One region of the Nonomuraea sp. B1E8 genome, then DNA from elsewhere that is predicted to be linked to it. Evidence: riboswitches for the same ligand, from Rfam matches in the RefSeq annotation. Region 1 holds a riboswitch; the other holds the start of a gene.
The links. Region 1 has a riboswitch for glycine ahead of gcvT (glycine cleavage system aminomethyltransferase GcvT). Riboswitches for the same ligand answer to the same signal wherever they lie in the genome.
Positions count from the first base shown of each region.

Region 2: linked by a shared signal. The riboswitch ahead of gcvP (aminomethyl-transferring glycine dehydrogenase) and the one ahead of gcvT (glycine cleavage system aminomethyltransferase GcvT) in region 1 are both predicted to bind glycine.

Region 1 covers NZ_JBDPLS010000010.1:214,800-219,861, forward strand. Annotated here, with positions in the region: gene ABGA98_RS30470 (L-serine ammonia-lyase) at 1-832, opposite strand, end outside; gene gcvH (glycine cleavage system protein GcvH) at 905-1,294, opposite strand; gene gcvT (glycine cleavage system aminomethyltransferase GcvT) at 1,291-2,376, opposite strand; glycine riboswitch at 2,411-2,510, opposite strand; glycine riboswitch at 2,530-2,627, opposite strand; gene ABGA98_RS30485 (gamma-glutamyl-gamma-aminobutyrate hydrolase family protein) at 2,681-3,373, opposite strand; gene ABGA98_RS30490 (3-oxoacyl-ACP reductase) at 3,383-4,147, opposite strand; gene ABGA98_RS30495 (aldehyde dehydrogenase family protein) at 4,156-5,062, opposite strand, start outside.
Region 2 covers NZ_JBDPLS010000004.1:603,141-608,202, forward strand. Annotated here, with positions in the region: gene ABGA98_RS17670 (FHA domain-containing protein) at 22-534, shown strand; gene ABGA98_RS17675 (MerR family transcriptional regulator) at 602-1,261, shown strand; gene ABGA98_RS17680 (bifunctional nuclease family protein) at 1,394-1,864, shown strand; gene ABGA98_RS17685 (MerR family transcriptional regulator) at 2,012-2,632, shown strand; glycine riboswitch at 2,691-2,789, shown strand; gene gcvP (aminomethyl-transferring glycine dehydrogenase) at 2,967-5,062, shown strand, end outside.

The sequences.
Region 1 (5,062 bases):
CCTCGTTGACCGCCAGCGCGAACAACGTCACCCAGTCCATGGCCTGCAGCGGGTCCTTCTCGGCCGGCTCGGACTGCAGGCGGCGGTGCAGCTGGTTGGCGCGGCGCCTGACCTTGAGCCCGCCGGGCAGGACGCCCTCCTTCGAGATGCCCCGGCGCACGCACTCCGACATCACCTGCCAGAGGTGCAGCAGCTCCGCGCGGACCTCCTCCTCGGTGCGCCCGAACGCCTTCTCGTTCTCCAGCATGAGCGCGGACATCGACAGACCGGTGTTCGTGCAGTGCTTGAGCAGCTCTTCCCCGGTGGTGAAGGGGTAGGGCAGGACGGTGTCGTCCGGCTTGATGCGGTCGGCGCCGGTGGCCTTCTCGTCCACGACGAAGCCGCCGCCGACCGAGAAGTAGACCTTCTCCCTGAGCCGCTCACCCGCCGCGTCGTAGGCGGTGAAGCGCATGCCGTTCGGGTGCTCGGGCAGCGAGATCTTGCGCTCGAAGACGAGGTCCTGGCCGACGACGAAGGGGATCTCGTGCGTGCCGTACAGCCGGACGCCGCCCGACTCGCGCATCTCGGCCAGGCGCCCTTCGATGGTGTCCACGTCGACCAGTTCGGGCTTCTCGCCGGACAGGCCCAGCAGGACCGCCTTGTCGCTGCCGTGGCCCTTTCCGGTCAGGCCGAGCGAGCCGTACAGGATGGCCTCCACCCGGGCCACGCGCGGCAGCAGGCCGTCCTCGTGCAGGCCGCGGGCGAACTTGTGGGCCGCGGCCATCGGGCCTCCCGTGTGGGAGCTCGACGGCCCGATGCCGATCTTGAAGAGATCGAAGACGCTGATCGCCATTGATGACGCGCCCTTCATGAGTGCCGGGGCCCGGACGCGGGCCCCGGCGTCAGCCGATGAGACCCGGCAGGGTCAGGACTCGCCCGAGGTGAGCGCGGCGTACTCCTCGGCGGAGAGCAGGTCCTCCGGGTCGCCCTCCATGCGCACCCGGAACATCCAGCCCTCGCCGTACGGGTCGCTGTTGGCCAGGCTCGGGTCGTCCACGATGGCCTGGTTGACCTCGACGATCTCGCCGCCGACGGGCGTGTAGATCTCGCTGACCGACTTGGTCGACTCGACCTCGCCGACGGAGTCGCCCGGCTCGGTGATCGAACCGATCTCGGGGAGCTGCACGAAGACGACGTCACCAAGGGCGTCGGCGGCGTAGGCCGTGATGCCGACGGTCACGGTGAGGCCGTCCTCGACCCCGGAAACCCACTCGTGTTCCTTGGTGTAGCTCAGGTCGTCAGGGATGTTGCTCACTTGTTCCTCCTGTAAAAGGGCAGCTCGACCAGGTCCATGGGTTCATGGCTGCCCCGGATGTCCACAGCCAGGCCTGAGTCGGCGCCGGTGTCCACGTAGGCCAGCGCGATGGGCTTGCCCAGGGTCTGGGAGGGCGCACCGCTGGTGACCTCGCCGACGACGGCGCCGTCCTTGGTGACCGGGTAGCCGTGGCGCGGCACCCGGCGGCCCCGGGCGACCAGACCGACGAGACGGCGCCGCGGCGGATCGTCCTTGACCGCCTCGAGCGCCGACCTGCCGACGAAGTCGCCCGGCTTGTCGAATTTCACCACCCTGCCCAGCCCCGCGTCGAACGGGGTCAGCTCGGCGCTCAGCTCGTTGCCGTACAGGGGCATGCCGGCTTCGAGTCTGAGCGTGTCGCGGCTGGACAGTCCGGCGGGCTTGAGCCCGTACGGCTCGCCCGCGGCCACGAGCGCGTGCCAGAGCGGCACCGCGTCCTGGACGGCCACGAACAGCTCGAACCCGTCCTCGCCGGTGTAGCCGGTGCGCGCGATGAGCGCCTGCCGCCCGTCGACCAGCCCTGGCAGGCCCGCGTAGTACTTGAGCCCGGCCAGGTCGGCGTCGGTGAGCGTGGCGAGGATCTCCTGGGAGCGGGGTCCCTGGACGGCGATCAGCGCGTACTGCTGCGAACGGTCGTCGACCACGGCGTCGTACGCCTTGGAGCGGCTCTCCAGCTCGCCGGCGACCTTCTCGTAGTTCGAGGCGTTCGCGACGACCATGAACTCCTCGTCCCCGAGCCGGTAGACGATGAGGTCGTCCAGCACCCCGCCCCGCTCGTTGACGATCATGGTGTATCTCGCTCGTCCGGGCGCCACGGCCGACATGTTGCCGACCAGCGCGTAGTCCAGCGCGGCGGCGGTCTGCGGCCCGGTCACGAAGATCTCGCCCATGTGCGAGAGGTCGAACAGCCCGGCGGCCTCGCGGACGGCCCTGTGCTCCGCGGACTCGCTCCCGTACCGGAGTGGCATGAGCCAGCCCGCGAAGTCGGTCAGCGTCGCGCCGAGGCTTTCGTGCACGTCTCGTAGCGGAGTAGGTCGGGACATTTATCGCACCTCAGGACAGGATTGGATGCCAGCATCCTCCCCCTCTGTCATCGATGCCTGAGAGCTTCGCCCGAGTTTTGCCGGACTTTCACCTTCGGCGAGGCCCTGCGGGCCTGCTTTCCAGAGGTCACCTTCCGAGGAGACGTGCTCCTGGTCAGCCGTGCGGTCCTTTGCCTTGAGAGGTTCGCGGGGAGGGCTTGCTCCTTCAGGGACCCTGACCGGCTGTCAGGGTGCTCTCCCGCACGGTTTGCTGGTGTGTCCCGCCAGCCTAGTAGTGATTTGGGGGTCTTGTCGCGTTCGCTCGTCAGCAGGCGGCCACCAGGGCCTCGAAGAGGGCGTGGTCCTCGGCCGCCTCCGGATGCCACTGCGCCGCAACGGTGAACGGTCCCGAGTCCAGCTCCACCCCTTCGACGGTGCCGTCGGCGGCGGTCGCGGTCACGGTGAGGCCGGGGGCGAGCCGGTCGACGGCCTGGTGGTGATAGTGCGGCACCGTCACGGGCGCCGTGCCCAGCGCCTTGGCCAGCCGGGTGCCGGGGACGGGGGTGATGGGCAGGTGACCGAAACGTCCGGGCGCGGGGGAGTGGCCCGTGTGGCCGACCACGTCGGGCAGGTGCTGGTGGAGGGTGCCGCCGAGGGCCACGTTGAGCACCTGGAGGCCCCGGCAGATGCCGAGGAAGGGTAGTCCGGCGTCGAGGGCTGCGGCCAGCACGGCGAACTCGGCCTGGTCACGAAATTTGCGGATATAGCCGGTACGCTCCTCCGGCGTCTCGCCGTACCTCGCCGGATCGATGTCGCCGCCCCCGGCCAGGACGAGCCCGTCGAGGCGGCTCACCACCTGCGCGGCGTCCCCCGCGGGCGGCAGCACGACCGGCTGGCCGCCGGCCCGGACGACCTGCTCGACGTACATGTACGGCAGGAGCGCGACCGGCATGTCCTGCCAGACCGTGAACGTCGCCGGCTCCACGTAACACGTGACCCCGATGACGGGACGTCGCACGATGACCTCCTAGAGCGGCGTGACGTAGGCGCCGGAGATGCCGCCGTCCACCAGGAACTCGCTGCCCGTGATGAACGACGCGTCGTCGCTGGCCAGGAACGCGACCGCCGCCGCGATCTCCGACGCCTCGGCGAAGCGCCCGACCGGGACGTGCACCAGACGCCGCTGCGCCCGCTCGGGGTCTTTCGCGAACAACTCCCGCAGCAGCGGCGTGTTCACCGGCCCTGGGCACAGCGCGTTCACCCGGATGCCCTCGCGGGCGAACTGCACGCCCAGCTCGCGCGACATCGCCAGCACCCCGCCCTTGGACGCCGTGTAGGAGATCTGCGAGGTCGCCGAGCCCATGACGGCCACGAACGACGCGGTGTTGATGATCGAGCCCTTGCCCTGGCGCCGCATGTACGGGATGGCGTGCTTGCAGCACAGGTAGACGCTGGTCAGGTTCACGTCCTGGACGCGGCGCCACGCGTCGATGCCGGTCTCCAGGATCGAGTCGTCGTCGGGCGGCGAGATGCCGGCGTTGTTGAAGGCGATGTCCACGCTGCCGTAGGTGTCGAACGCCGTACGGAACATCCGGGCGACGTCGTCCTCGTCGGCCACGTCGACGCGCGCGAACAGGCCGCCGACCTCGTTCGCGGCCTTGACGCCCGCCTCCTCGTCGAGGTCGGCGCAGACCACCCTGGCGCCCTCTTCGGCGAACCTGCGCGCGGTGGCCAGCCCGATGCCGCCGCCCGCGCCGGTGATCACAGCCACCCGATCCTGCAGTCTCTTCACGTGCTGCCTCACTCCCAGGAGATGAAGACGTTCTTGGTCTCCGTGAACGCCGCCAGGGCGTCGGGGCCGAGCTCCCGGCCCAGCCCTGACTGCTTGAACCCGCCGAACGGGGTCCAGTAGCGGACCGACGCGTTGGAGTTCACCGACAGGGCGCCCGCCTCGACCGCTCTGGACACGCGGAGCGCGCGCCCGACGTCGCGGGTCCAGATGGAGCCGCTCAGCCCGTAGGGGGTGTCGTTGGCGATGCGTACGGCGTCCGCCTCGTCCTCGAAGGGCGCCACCGACACGACCGGCCCGAAGATCTCTTCGGTGAACGCACGGTCGGTGACGTCCGGGGTGAGCACGGTCGGCGGGAACCAGTAGCCCTTGCCGCCGGGGCACGACCCCTGGAGGTAGGGGGCGCCGTCCTGGACGAAGCCGCGCACGCGGTCGAGGTGCTCGGCGCTGATCAGCGGGCCCATCTCGGTGCTCTCGTCGCGGGGGTCGCCGACGACGACGCCGCGTACGGCCTCGGAGAGGCGCTCCATGAAGGCGTCGTACACGCTTGCCTGGACGAGCAGCCGGGACCTGGCGCAGCAGTCCTGTCCGGCGTTGTCGAAGACCGCGTAGGGGGCCGCTTGTGCCGCTCTGTCGAGATCGGCGTCCGCAAAGATGATATTTGCGGACTTGCCGCCTAGCTCCAGCGTGACCCGCTTGACCTGGGCCGCCGCCTTGGCCGCGATCTCCTTGCCCACCTCGGTCGAACCGGTGAACACGATCTTGGCCACGTCGGGGTGCTCCACCAGCCGGGCGCCCGCGACCTCCCCCGCCCCGGGCAACACCTGGAGCACTCCCTCGGGCAGGCCCGCCGCCAGGGCCAGCTCGGCCAGCCTCAGCGCGGTCAGCGGAGTCCACTCGGCCGGCTTGACGATCACC
Region 2 (5,062 bases), on a different contig from region 1:
GGTAGGAGGCCGAGCCGATCGATGCCGAGCGTCTACTGCACGCAGTGCGGGCACGCCAACCCCGAGGATGCCCGTTTCTGTTCCCGCTGTGGGTCACCGCTGACCAGACTCGAGGTCTCCGGGGACACCACATCGACGATCTCGGTGGCGGGAATCGAGGCGTATGAGGCTGAGACAGGCGACATGCTCCTGGCCGAGCGGGCGCTGGTCGAGCAGCTGCCGCCCGGCGCGGCACTGCTCACGGTGACCAGGGGGCCCAACCAGGGCAGCCGCTTCCGGCTCGACAAGGACCTGACCACGACCGGGCGCCATCCGGAGAGTGACATCTTCCTCGACGACATCACCGTCTCCCGCCGCCACGTCGAGTTCTACCGCCACCGCGGCGGCCAGTTCTCCGTGCGCGACGTGGGCAGCCTCAACGGCACCTACGTCAACAGGGAGCGGATCGAGGAGGTTCCCCTGCACTCCGGCGACGAGGTGCAGATCGGCAAGTTCCGCCTCGTCTTCCTGATGCGGGGCAACTCCGGGGCATGAGGGGGCGAAGCGGGCGACCGGCGGACGCCGTCTCGTGCGTGACCATGCGGCAAGGGGAGGAGCGCGCATGACGTCGCAGGCGGCACGCTCGCACATGAGCATCGGGGAGGTGCTCGCGCTCCTGCAGGGCGAGTTCCCCGATGTCACCATCTCCAAGATCCGTTTCCTGGAGGGGGAGGGGCTGATCGAGCCCGAGCGCAGCCCGTCCGGCTACCGCAAGTTCACCCACCTGCACGTGGAGCAGCTGCGCTTCATCCTCACCGAGCAGCGCGACCACTACCTGCCGCTGCGGGTGATCAAGGACAAGATGGCGGAGGGCCTCGGCCGCCCGCGCGCCCTCCAGGACAACGACAAGCAGGAGATCAGGCTCAGCCGGGCCGAGCTGATCGAGGCCGCGAGCATCGACGAGGAGACCCTTGCCGAGCTGGAGGATTACGGCCTGCTCGCCCCGGTGGCCCGCCGCTACGACGAGGAGGCGCTCGCGGTGGCGCGCTCCGTCGGCGCCCTGGCCCGCTTCGGCCTGCGCGCCCGGCACCTGCGCGCGGTCAAGGCGGCGGCCGAGCGCGAGTGCGGCCTGGTCGAGCAGACCGTCGCACCGATACTCAAGCGGCGCGCCCCCGGCGCCATCGGCGAGGCCGACGAGGTGGCCAGGGAGCTTTCCGCACTCCTTCTCGACCTGCACGCATCCCTTGTGCGCACGGGCGTCCGGTCCGTGCTGGGGCGCTGAGAGCGCGGTGAGCTGGGAGGCGGGGGCACATTCCAGGCCTGCCGGGTGTTACGTTGAAATGCAGAAGCCAGTCAGCAGAAGCAACGACCAAATAGCTGTGCCGGGTCACCGGTCAGGAATACGGAGCAGCCCGTGTTGCAGATGGAGGTTGTGGGCGTTCGGGTTGAAATGCCCACAAATCAGCCGATCGTCTTGCTGAAGGAGGCACACGGGGAGCGGTTCCTTCCTATATGGATTGGCATGACGGAAGCCACGGCCATCGCCCTGGCCCAGGCAGAGGAGCCTCCGCCGCGGCCGCTCACCCACGACCTCTTCCGTGACGTGCTGAGCGCGCTGGGCGTAGGCCTGCGGGCGGTCAACATCGTCGCCCTGCGTGACGGCATCTTCTTCGCCGACCTGGTGTTCTCCAACGGCGTGGAGGTGAGCGCGCGGCCGTCCGACTCGATCGCGCTGGCCCTGCGCACCGGGGCGCGCATCTTCGCCAGCGAAGAGGTCGTCCAGGAGGCCGGGGTGATCATCCCGGACGACCAGGAAGACGAGGTGGAGAAGTTCAGGGAGTTTCTTGACACGATCACTCCCGAGGACTTCGGCCGGGCGGGGTAGGTATTTCAGTGCATTTACGCTTCACGACGCGCCGAGCCGGATCGTTGACTGAGCATGGTCGCGGTCCTACGGTGCAAGTGAAACCCGTGGCCGCGCTTCACGTACCCCCAGATCAGGCCACGGGATGAGAGAAAGCCGGAGGTCCGCGTGGCGGTCAGCAGCGGCGAGGGAAAGACGGCCGGCCAGGAAGATCCGGTGCGGCGCGAAAGCGCGCGGCAGCGTGCCGGGGAGCAGGGTCTGCTCTTCGACGAACAGCCCGCGGCGCTGCCGGGCGACATCGGATACCGCGGGCCGACGGCATGCTCGGCGGCCGGCATCACCTATCGGCAGCTCGACTACTGGGCGCGCACGGGCCTCGTCGAGCCCACGATAAGAGCCGCGCAGGGCTCCGGCTCCCAGCGTCTCTACAGCTTCCGCGACATCCTGGTCCTCAAGGTCGTCAAGCGGCTCCTCGACACCGGGGTGTCGTTGCAGCAGATCCGCACGGCCGTGCAACATCTGCGTGACCGCGGGGTCGCCGACCTCGCGCAGATCACGCTCATGAGCGACGGCGTCAGCGTCTACGAGTGCACCTCGGCCGACGAGGTGATCGACCTGCTCCAGGGCGGCCAGGGCGTGTTCGGCATCGCGCTCGGCCGGGTCTGGCGCGAGGTCGAGGGCTCCCTCGCGGAGCTGCCGGGGGAACGCGCGGCGGTCGAGGACACCGTCCCGGCCGACCATCCCGCTGACGAACTCGCCCGCCGCCGCCGCGCCCGCCGCACGGGGTGAGCACGGCTCCTGGCAGCCGTACGAATCGGGCGTAGTAACCTGAGGGCAGCAAGGCCGACGACCCCGTGCGGGAGAGTCCCCGGGCCCCTGGGCTCCGGGGCGCCGAAGGAGCAACCCTCCCCGGAATCTCTCAGGCATCCCGTACCGCTCGGGCGAGGCAACTCTGGAAAGCAGGCGCACCCGCCAGGCGCGCCTCACCGACGGTGCAAGCCCCACCGGGGGTGAAGCTCTCAGGTCGCGGCCCCGTGCTTGTCCGGGCCGCGCTGACAGAGGGGGAGATCCGGCACACGCCCGCGCCCTGGCGCCGGTCTCCACAGCCTCGGGAGGCATCTCCATGACCGATCTGTCCGCCCCGCCGTTCTCGTCCCGGCACATCGGCCCCTCCGAGCCCGAACAGCAGCGCATGCTCGAAGCCGTGGGCTTCGAGTCCGTGGCGGACCTGGTGGCGGTCGCCGTCCCCGAGTCCATCAGGGCCAAGGACCGGCTCACGCTGCCCGCCCCCGCCGCCGAGGCCGAGGCCATCGCCGAGCTGCGCGCCCTGGCCGATCGCAACCAGGTGCTGACCTCGATGATCGGGCTGGGCTACCACGACACCGTCACGCCCGCCGTCATCCGCCGCAACCTGCTGGAGAACCCGGGCTGGTACACCGCCTACACCCCCTACCAGCCGGAGATCTCGCAGGGCCGCCTCGAGGCGCTGCTCAACTTCCAGACCGTCGTCTCCGACCTCACAGGCCTGCCGGTGTCGGGCGCCTCGCTCCTCGACGAGGCGACCGCCGCGGCCGAGGCCATGACGCTGGCCCGCAGGGCGGGCACGTCCAAGAGCGCCGTGTTCGTCGTCGACGCCGACGCGCTGCCCCAGACCAAGGCCGTCCTCGCCACCAGGGCCGAGCCGCTCGGCATCACGCTCGTGGAACACTCCCTCGACGGCGAGCTGCCCGAGTGCTTCGGCGTGCTCGTGCAGTACCCCGGCGCGTCCGGCCGGCTGCGCGACTTCCGCGCCGTGTCCGCCGCCGCGCACGAGGCGGGCGCCCTCGTCGTGGCCGCCGCGGACCTGCTGGCGCTGACGCTCGTGGCCGCCCCCGGCGAGCTGGGCGCCGACATCGCCGTGGGCTCCTCGCAGCGGTTCGGGGTGCCCTTCGGGTTCGGCGGGCCGCACGCCGCCTACATGTCCGTACGCGAGGGCCTGCAGCGGCAACTGCCCGGCCGCCTGGTCGGCGTCTCCGTCGACGCCGACGGCGACCCCGCCTACCGCCTGGCCCTGCAGACCCGCGAGCAGCACATCCGCCGCGAGAAGGCCACCAGCAACATCTGCACCGCGCAGGTCCTGCTCGCCGTCATCGCGAGCATGTACGCCGTCTACCACGGCCCGGAGGGCCTGCGCCGCATCGCCCACCGGGTGCACCGCCACGCCGCCGCCCTGGCCGAAGGGCTGCGCCGGGCGGGCGTGGAGGTCGTGCACGCCGAGTTCTTCGACACCGTGCTCGTGCGCGTGCCCGGGCGGGCGTCCGCCGTGGTCGCCGCCGCCGCCGAGCGGGGCGTAAACCTCTGGCAGGTGGACGCCGACCACGTCTCGATCGCCTGCGACGAGAAGACCGGGGCCGCCGAGCTGGCCACGGTGCAGGCCGCGTTCGACGTCACGGCCCCCTGCACCGACGCCGAGGGCGCCGCCGACGCGCTGCCCGCCTCGCTGCTGCGCGAGTCCGCCTACCTGACCCACCCGGTCTTCCACGACCACCGCTCCGAGACCGCGATGCTGCGCTACCTGCGCCGGCTGCAGGACAAGGACATCGCGCTCGACCGCTCCATGATCCCGCTGGGCTCCTGCACGATGAAGCTCAACGCGACCACCGAGATGGAGCCGATCACCTGGCCGGAGTTCGCCGCCGTCCATCCTTACGCGCCCGCCGCCCAGGCCGAGGGCTACCTTGAGCTGATCGGCACGCTGGAGCGCTGGCTGGCCGAGGTGACCGGCTACGACGCCGTCTCCATCCAGCCCAACGCCGGCTCCCAGGGCGAGTTCGCCGGGCTGCTGGCCATCCGCGCCTACCACCACGCGGGCGGTGACAGCGGGCGCGACGTCTGCCTCATCCCCTCCTCGGCCCACGGCACCAACGCCGCCAGCGCCGTCATGGCCGGCATGCGGGTCGTGGTCGTGGCCTGCGACTCCGAGGGGAACGTCGACCTGGCCGACCTCGACGCCAAGATCGCCAAGCACCGCGACGCGCTCGCCGCGATCATGGTGACCTACCCGTCGACGCACGGCGTCTACGAGGAGACCATCACCGAGATCTGCGCCAAGGTGCACCAGGCAGGCGGCCAGGTCTACGTCGACGGCGCCAACCTCAACGCGCTGGTCGGGCTGGCCAGGCCCGGCGAGTTCGGGGCCGACGTGTCCCACCTCAACCTGCACAAGACGTTCTGCATCCC